DNA from 3 places in the Vallitalea sediminicola genome. Region 2 is predicted to be linked to each of the others. Evidence: riboswitches for the same ligand, from Rfam matches in the RefSeq annotation. Region 2 holds a riboswitch; each other region holds the start of a gene.

Region 1 (3,222 bases), on a different contig from region 2:
CATTAAATTCGGTTGCTTAAAAGATGATAAATTCTTTGATAAAACTAAGGGAATAGTCTTATATAAAACAACAACAGGTGATTATGTAACTCTTGAAGAATATCTTGAAAGAAATAAAGAAAAGCATGAAAATAAAGTATACTATGTAACAGATGAAACACTTCAATCCCAATATATTAAGATGTTTAAAGATAATGGTATGGAAGCTGTCATAATGAATGCAACTATTGATCAACCTTTCATATCTCATATGGAAATGAAGGAAAATGAAAATAATATAAAATTTGCAAGAATAGATGCTGACTTGACAGATAGTCTAAAAGATGAAGATAGTACAAGTGAGGAAGATAGCAAAAAGCTTAATGAAGAAGTTCAAACTATTTTCAGAAAAGCTCTTAGCAATGAAAACCTTAGCGTAAATATGGAAAATCTAAAATCAGAAGACATCTCTGCCATGATAATATTACCTGAAGAGTCTCGTAGAATGCAGGATATGAGTAAAATGTATGGTATGTTCGGAATGGATAGTACCGCTATGCCAAGTAATGAAAGTCTTCTACTTAATAAGAAAAACAAATTAGTAAAATATATCATTGAAAATAAGGATAACGAAAACACTGAGATATTCTGTAATCAAATTTATGATTTAGCTATGATCAGTCATAAACAGTTAACACCTGAAGCAATGACTAGATTTATTGAAAGAAGCAATGAGATTCTTAAAAAATTAATCTAAACATTACTTGATTATATTTGACAAATTTCTACATTAGTGATATTATAATACAAAATTTAATAGTTTAGTATGGTAGAGGAGCATTTTACATTAGTAAGTGATTTGATTTGTCCAGGCAAAAGTGATAATTACTGAAAGGGTACTATGCCGAAGAAGAAAATACCTGTTTTATTTTCTGTCTGGGTATATAGTCAATAGCTATATAACTGTCATATATAATAATATTATATATGGGGTGCTACTTGTGATGTTTAATATTGATTTTCACAGTCGGCACACAACGCCGGCTGTTTTTTTATTAAAATTTTCTCCTCCACTTATTACTGAAATATTAAACAAAAATTTCAATTATTTTAGTTAATAGCAATATAATATATTAAGTAAGTAATTGAAATAGGAGGTCTGATAATTATAAAAATAAATTTCCATATGAAATCGTAAATATTTACTTACCTTATATTGATGTTTTGGAGAAAAACAGATATACTAAAGTATAATTGAAAACTATTTAACAAACGTGGATGATTGTATTACGTAAAGATTTCAAGGAAAACAGTAAGTAATAAATAAATGTAAAGATTATAGAGATATCAATAAAATTTTGTATATAAAATCTTAGGAGGTTAATTGTATGTCTATTTTTACAGGAGCTGGTGTAGCAATAGTAACACCATTTAACGATGATATGAGTGTTAACTATGAAGGATTAGAGAAATTAATTGATTTTCAAATAGAAAATAAAACTGATTGTATTGTTATATGCGGTACAACTGGTGAATCTTCAACACTTAATGATGAGGAACATCTTGAATGTATAAAAGTAGCGATAGACAGGACTAATAAAAGAGTACCTGTTATAGCTGGAACTGGAAGCAATGATACTAAACACGGTATTGAATTATCTAAGAGAGCTGAAAAACTAGGTGCTGATGGTTTATTACATGTAACACCTTATTATAATAAAACAACTCAAAAAGGTTTAATTAGACACTTTTCTTCTATTGCCGGTAGTGTTGATATTCCTGTTGTATTATATAATGTACCATCAAGAACAGGTCTTAACATTGACGTTGATACTGCAGTAGAATTATCAAAAGTAGATAATATTGTTGCTATAAAAGAAGCTAGTGGCAACATAGGTCATATTACTGAACTAGTTGCTAGATGCGAAGGTAATCTTGATCTATATTCAGGTAATGATGATCAGATAGTACCTCTACTCTCTCTAGGTGGTAAAGGCGTAATTTCAGTAGTTGCTAATATTCTACCAAGAGAAACTCATGACATAGTTGCTAAGTTTTTAGCTGGTGATGTAAAAGGTAGTCTTGAACTACAACTAAAATTACATGAACTTATTAAATCACTTTTCTGCGAAGTTAACCCAATCCCAGTAAAAGCTGCTATGAATTATATGGGTCTTCCTTCTGGTCCATGTCGCTTACCACTAATAGATATGGAACCAGCTAATAGATTAAGAGTTGAAAATGCAATAAAAAGATTAGGAATAACTATCTAAATCATTAAACCACTGAATACATTTTGATTCAGTATTCAGTGGTTATTTATTGCTATAGAAAAGGTTTCAAAAATGAAAGGAGTTTTACAATGACTAGAATTATAATGCATGGTTGTAATGGGAAAATGGGACAGGTAATTTCTAAAATAGTTGAAGAAGATAATGATGCAACAATAGTAGCAGGTATTGATATATCTGATGACATTAACAATCCATATCCTGTTTTCACTGATATAAACACTATTGATATTGAAGGAGACGTTATTATTGACTTCTCCACAGCCAAAGCTGTACCTTCATTAATCGACTATGCAAAGTCTAGAAAAATACCTGTTGTATTATGTACAACTGGTCTTAATGATGAACAACTTAATTTAGTTAATGAATCTAGCAAAGAAATTGCAATCCTATTATCTGCTAATATGTCTCTTGGAGTAAATTTACTATTGAACTTAGTTAAGAAAGCTGCAAAAACCCTTACTTCAGCTAATTTCGATATTGAGATTATTGAGAAACATCATAATCAAAAAATTGATGCCCCTAGTGGTACTGCATTAGCTATTGCTGATTCAATCAATGAATCTCTAAACAATGAATATTCCTATACTTATGATAGATCTAAAGAAAGAGTTAAACGTGATTCAAAAGAAATAGGTATCCATGCAGTTAGAGGTGGTTCAATCGTAGGTGAACATTCAATTCTATTTGCTGGGAAAGATGAAATAATTGAGCTTAATCACAGTGCCTTATCAAAAGATATATTTGCTGTTGGAGCTGTAAATGCAGCTAAATTTTTAAGCCAGAAATCTGAAGGTATGTATGATATGCAAAATGTTATAGAAGGTAATTAATATATTTAACTTTAGAATAACTTAGAGCTCGTCATAGATGATATAGATAATATTCTCCTATACATCTACGCCGGGCTTGCTCATATTTTTTATAGGAAAACAATTATTTTTTATTGACA
Region 2 (3,222 bases):
TTAAAGCATAGGGCAATTGGGATGTAAAATGAGCATCCAGTTTTGCTTGAGCTCCTGTAGCAGAGAGTACTGTTGTATCACTTATTGGTGAGCAATGATCTCCAAGGATAGCACCACTTAATACGGCTGCCATAGCTGGTAACATCATTGAAGGGTCAGTTGCAGCTAATATCTTACCAACAATCGGTAATAATAAACCAAAAGTTCCCCAGCTGGTTCCAGTCATAAAAGCAATGAAACTTCCAATTATAAACATAATAGGTATCAATAGGTCAGGATTCATTTGTGAATTTTCAATCCAAGTAGCCAAATATTGACCAGTGTTAAGTTTATCAATAACATCAACTAATGTCCAAGCAGTAATTAATATTATTGATGCAGGAAGCATAGAACGGATACCTGCCTTAGCAGCACGGAAAAGATGCTTTCCCGCAACTTCACCAGTGGATATAGCAAATATAGTTGCTATGATTGTAGTGATTACAGAACCACGGAAGAGTGGAAGAGTAATATCTACAGTTAACATTTGACTAATGTCCCAATTGGCTTCATATAACATACCACCTAAGATTAGGATGATCAGTGATAGGATAGTGATTATTAATGCCCACTTAGAACCTTTGTTAGTAACTGCCTGAACATGAGAAATATCTTCTGCTGATTTGGAACAGCTGATATCATTTCCTTCTTCAGCTTTTTTTTCATATATTTTCATTTTACCAATGTTTATATTGAATTTTATAACTATAAATACCATTATAAGTGCTACGATAGCGTAAAACTGCATAGGAATCATTCGCCAATAAGCACCAGTTCCTGTGGTTGCAGTATAACCTACTTTTTTGAAAACACCTGTTAGTGTACCTATTATGTAAGCTCCCCATGTAGAGATAGGTAATAATATAACAACAGGAGCACTTGTTGAATCAATGATATATGAGAGTTTCGCACGACTGATACTATAACGGTCTGTAATAGGTTTTGAAATTTCCCCGATAACTAGAGCATTGAAATAATCATCAATAAATATGACAATACCTAGAATCCAAGCAACAATTTGTGCTGCTTGCTTATTTTTTATTTTGGAAACAGCAAAATCAGCAAAAGCTTTTGTTGAATTAGTAATAGTCAAAAGAGTTGTAATTATACCTAGTAACAACAAAAAACCGACTATTGGCATGTGCCAAGAAAAATCTGTTATGATTCCCCAAACTGTAGTAGCTATGTATGATATTGTATCTAATACATTAAAACCATGAGCAATGAGGGAGCCTATAATAATTCCAACAGATAGAGACATGATAACTTTTTTAGTTATAATAACTAAAACAATCATGATAATTGCGGGTACTAAACTTAAAAATAGTTCCATAATATCCTCCTAATAATTTTATTAAACAGTAAAGTTTCTCTAAATTAAAAAAGACAATAGTCTACACTATTGTCTGAAAGTATCTTATTCAAATAATAGCGCCTTCACTACTTGGTAGTGAGAGTGATAAGTCTGTTAAACTTAACTCCAACATTATCTCTTGGCAGATAATAATGCTTCGGCAGATCATCCTTTCATCATACGTTATCGCTTGCCAAACTGGTTATGATTACTAATAATCTCTGCGCCTCTATTATGCTTATTCTATTGTCAATATTGAATTATACAGGAGGACAATATATAATGTCAAGTTGAATTTATGATTATAAAGTTTTTCTAGGTATTTTACTTTCTTTGTTAAATATTTCAATCAATTCTTTAACAGCTGTATCTATATCACTAGAATCAACTTCATAATCAAAAGTACCATAATATTTTTTCCATTTTTTGTACATAGGGTCATAATAATTATCAAGTAGAAGACCCACAAAATCATGAAGATTTTCTTTTTCAATATATTCATTCATCAAGTTATAATCATGATTGGACATATATGATTTTATTGTGGTGAGCGAGTTTTTTATAAAAGATAAATTTTCTTCAAAAGTACCATTGGTTTCCATGTAATCATCTAACAATCTCTGAATTCTAATTTCCTTGTCAAGATTGACAAGTACGTGGATACCTGTTTTGATATGATTGATAGCATATGTTGGGACAACTCTTTTGCCTATTTTAGTGCTTTCTGCTTCAACAAATACAAGGGAATCATTAAAAGATACAGTTTTATCATAAACCCAAGATTCAAAGGCTTTTTGGGGAGGTTGTTCACCTAAACCTACGCCGCCAAACACTGAGCCACGATGGTTAGCTAATCCTTCAAGGTCAAGTATAGGCATGTCAGCTTTTTCTAAAGCTTTTAACAACAAAGTCTTACTACAGCCAGTGTATCCGTGTAAAACAATGTATGGAGAAGGAAGGGTTGTTCTACGGTCAAAGTCTTTTAGAATATATGTTCTATATGCTTTGTATCCGCCTTCTAACTGATAAGCGGGAAGATGCATCAAAGATATGACTGTAGCGATAGACTTGCTTCTTAGTCCGCCTCTCCAACAAAATATAACTATTTTACTATAACCTTTTGCTACTTTCTTAATTTTAGCATAGATCTCTGGTAGCTTATGAGCGGCTATTTCAAAACCTTCTTCTTTTGCGGTTATTTTATTAACATTTTTATAAGTATGTCCAAGATATTCACGTTCTTCATTATTGAAGATAGGTACATTGACAGCTCCTGGTATTGTTCCTTCTTCGAATTCCTTAGTAGTTCTAACATCTATGAAAATAACTCTATCCATATGCAGACATTTATCAATAGATATGGTTTCCATTACATTTCCTCTTTTCAAAGTATTTACTTTTTAGTATACGCAAGTTTATTTAACATTGATTAGTAAGCTGGGTTATACTATAATGAGAATAATGAGGCATAGCCTCTTTTATTCTTTAACCCATAATTGCTTTTATACTATAGTATACATTATTTGTAATATAAAATACAACAACAAATAGCAAAAATAACTTAAAACATTATCAGGAGGCGTACAATGGATATATACGAGAAATCACTTGAAATGCATGAAAAGAATAAAGGAAAGATCGAAATTGTTTCAAAAGTAAAAGTATCTAATAAGGAAGAACTGAGTCTTGCATACTCGCCTGGAGTTGCAGAACCTTGTAGAAAAATTGCTGAAGATGAAAATAATATATATAAATATACTTCTAAGGGTAATATGGTTGCAGTTATAACTGATGGTTCAGCGGTTCTTGGATTAGGTAATATTGGACCA
Region 3 (3,222 bases), on a different contig from region 2:
AAGGTCTGAAAGTAAATAATGTAATTATTAAAAAAACAAATAGAAAAATATAATAACCAATAAGATTTTTACATTTACTTTTACTGGAATTTGAACGTCGTAATATTAAATAACTTATCAATTGACCTACAAAAGCTCCAACAATATATGTTACTACATGGAGTGCCATTTCACCTTCGCCAAAAATCAATTCGTATAAATATATTAGTAAATAGGTAGTTGCTATAAAAACTAGAGCGGATATAGCTTTAGCAAATACATAATTATTGACATCATACCTTATAAAAAAATATTCAATAATACTTACTAATATAACAGGGTAAAACATTATCTTGATATGTTCCCATTCACTTTCATTAACTGGACTGAATATCCCTATGGCTGTACATTCTGTCCATTCGTATAAGAAGTGAAACAAACTTCCAAGAAGTATTATGGCAACTGCAGATACAATTTCAGCTATAATAACCTTTTTATTCTCATTCATGTAATTCACCACCTTCATATGTATATAGTATATGTCAATTAAGTGAGAATAATAGTTCTGTATTAAAAAAGTTAATAAAATGTATCATTTCATTTTATTATAATTAATGAATCCTAGAAAATTATTTTAAATAATAAAAGTATTATTAGAATAATTGAATAATAAAATAGAAGGTGATAATATAAAAACGTACCCCTAAGTCTTCTAAATATAATTATAATAGTAATATTAAGTATTATAATGTAATAAATCTAATAACGTATTAAAATGACCCCAAGCTAACTATATCATGATATAACTACATGAAATAGAAATATGACAAACACAACTAAATAATGAATTGAATATGATTATTGTATAGATGTGTATATCTATCTATATAAATATTATATAAAACATGAATAGAGGCGCGAAGGAGAGGGTAATCTTTAATTGTTAAGGAGAAGAACCTCCGATATTAAAGAAGAATGGTTCCTTTGCCGAAAGAGTGTGTTGGTTCTTAAACATATTCTTGGTGATGATGTTAATACTTTATCACTGCCATAAGGGATGATTAGATATCCTAGGTTTATGGAGAGCTATTTATGTATTGAAAATAAGATTTCATTACATAAATAGCTTTTAATTAATTAAAAGCATTGAAATCTTATTTTCAGTGCTTTTCTTGTGTTATTGGATTGGATTTAGGGTGGAAAATATGAGGAAAGGGAGTTGATAGAAGGATTTTAGGGTTATTACTTACGAGTACCTTAGATTTTATAGAAAGGAGTTAGGTAGATGAAATCATTAATTAGAGTAAGAATGAGTTGTCATGACGCTCATTATGGGGGAAGTCTAGTAGATGGAGCTAAGATTTTACAACTTTTTGGTGATGTAGCAACAGAATTATTAATTAAAAATGATGGGGATGAAGGATTATTCAAAGCATATGACAATATTGAATTTATGGCTCCGGTATATGCTGGTGATTACATAGAATGTGAAGGACAGATTACTGGTTTTGGAAATACTTCAAGAAAAATGGTATTTGAAGCTAGAAAAGTTATTAGACAAAGACCAGATATCAATGATTCAGCAGCTGAGATCATGGAAGAAGTTGTTGTAGTATGCAAAGCTAGTGGAACATGTGTAGTTCCTAAGGACAAACAAAGAAAGTAGGGAAGTAGATATGGAAAAATTAATAATTACAGCAGCTATTTGCGGAGCAGAAGTTACCAAGGAACATAATCCTACTGTACCTTACACTGTGGATGAAATTGTAAGTGAAGCCGAGAAAGCTTACAAAGCTGGAGCAAGTATCATTCATCTACATGTAAGAGAAGATGATGGAACTCCTACACAAGATAAAAATAGATTCAAAGAATGCATAGATGGTATAAAAGAAAGATGCAAAGATGTAATCATTCAACCATCCACTGGTGGGGCAGTGGGGATGACAAATGAAGAGAGATTACAGCCAATATATCTTGATCCAGAGATGGCAACACTTGATTGTGGAACTTGTAATTTTGGTGGTGACGATATTTTTGTTAACACTGAAAACACAATAATAGAGTTTGCAGAAAAAATCTATGGTCTAGGTATAAAGCCTGAAATAGAGGTTTTTGATAAAGGTATGGTTGATATGGCACTTAGATTATACAAAAAAGGTATTCTAAAAGCACCACTTCATTTTAATTTCGTATTAGGAGTCAATGGTGGAATAGCAGCTACACCTAGAGATTTAGTATATTTAGTGGATAGTATTCCACATGATGCAACTTATACAGTAACTGGTATAGGGCGAAATGAATTCAATATGGCTACAATAAGTATTATTATGGGTGGACACGTCAGAGTAGGTTATGAGGATAATATTTACATGAAAAAAGGTGTGTTAGCGAATTCCAATGGAGAACTTGTTGAAAAAGCAGTGACATTAGCAAAAGAACTTGGAAGAGAGATTGCAACTCCAGATGAAGCAAGAAAAATATTAGGTATAAGTTAAGAGTCAAACAAGGAGAAGGTTCATATAAATAATATTTTAAAAGAGGTGAAAAGGTGAATAAACTAGTTAGCAAAGATGATTTAAAGCCTTTGTTAAAAGATGGTTCAGTCATTATGGTAGGCGGTTTCCTAGGATGTGGTACCCCAGAAAAGATTATTGATTTAATAATTGAAATGGGAATCAAGGATTTGACAATAATTGGTAACGATACTAGTTATGAGGATAAAGGGATAGGTAGGTTAATAGTTAATAGACAGGTTAAAAAAGTAATAACATCACATATTGGGACTAATCCTGTTACTGGAGAATTAATGAATAGTGGCGAACTAGAAGTAGAGTTGTCACCACAAGGAACTCTTATAGAGAGAATAAGAGCAGGTGGATTTGGATTAGGTGGAGTTCTTACTCCTACAGGAGTCGGTACTTTAGTTGAAGAAGGTAAAGAAATTATAAAAGTTAAGGATAAGGATTATTTACTTGAAATGCCTATAAGAGCTGATTTAGCAATTGTCCGAGGAAGTGTTGTTGATAAATTCGGCAATACAATTTATAAAGGAACTACAAGAAACTTTAATCCCATGATAGCTATGGCAGCTGATACTGTTATAGTAGAAGCCGAAGAATTAGTAGAGCCAGGAGATCTGGACAAAGAAAGTATTATAACACCAGGTGTTGTGGTTGACTACATAATTAACTAAGATGGGGGTGGATTTTTTGATAGATAAAAAATTAGGAAAAGAAATAATTG

Evidence for each region. A riboswitch is a leader RNA that binds a small molecule or an ion and turns the genes downstream of it on or off. The one in region 2 is predicted to bind lysine.
Region 1: it holds a riboswitch for lysine, as region 2 does, so the genes downstream of both, dapA (4-hydroxy-tetrahydrodipicolinate synthase) here and ACX6CF_RS14040 (Na+/H+ antiporter NhaC family protein) in region 2, are expected to answer to the same signal.
Region 3: it holds a riboswitch for lysine, as region 2 does, so the genes downstream of both, kal (3-aminobutyryl-CoA ammonia lyase) here and ACX6CF_RS14040 (Na+/H+ antiporter NhaC family protein) in region 2, are expected to answer to the same signal.

What each region holds. Positions count from the first base shown of each region.
Region 1 is NZ_BTPT01000023.1:27,955-31,176, reverse strand. It holds gene htpG (molecular chaperone HtpG) at 1-736, shown strand, start outside; lysine riboswitch at 802-985, shown strand; gene dapA (4-hydroxy-tetrahydrodipicolinate synthase) at 1,368-2,252, shown strand; gene dapB (4-hydroxy-tetrahydrodipicolinate reductase) at 2,342-3,103, shown strand.
Region 2 is NZ_BTPT01000030.1:58,562-61,783, reverse strand. It holds gene ACX6CF_RS14040 (Na+/H+ antiporter NhaC family protein) at 1-1,372, opposite strand, end outside; lysine riboswitch at 1,461-1,633, opposite strand; gene mnmH (tRNA 2-selenouridine(34) synthase MnmH) at 1,696-2,763, opposite strand; gene ACX6CF_RS14030 (NAD(P)-dependent malic enzyme) at 2,980-3,222, shown strand, end outside.
Region 3 is NZ_BTPT01000125.1:112-3,333, forward strand. It holds gene ACX6CF_RS25900 (DUF6512 family protein) at 1-487, opposite strand, end outside; lysine riboswitch at 882-1,076, shown strand; gene kal (3-aminobutyryl-CoA ammonia lyase) at 1,265-1,645, shown strand; gene kce (3-keto-5-aminohexanoate cleavage enzyme) at 1,656-2,474, shown strand; gene ACX6CF_RS25915 (CoA transferase subunit A) at 2,528-3,172, shown strand; gene ACX6CF_RS25920 (3-oxoacid CoA-transferase subunit B) at 3,192-3,222, shown strand, end outside.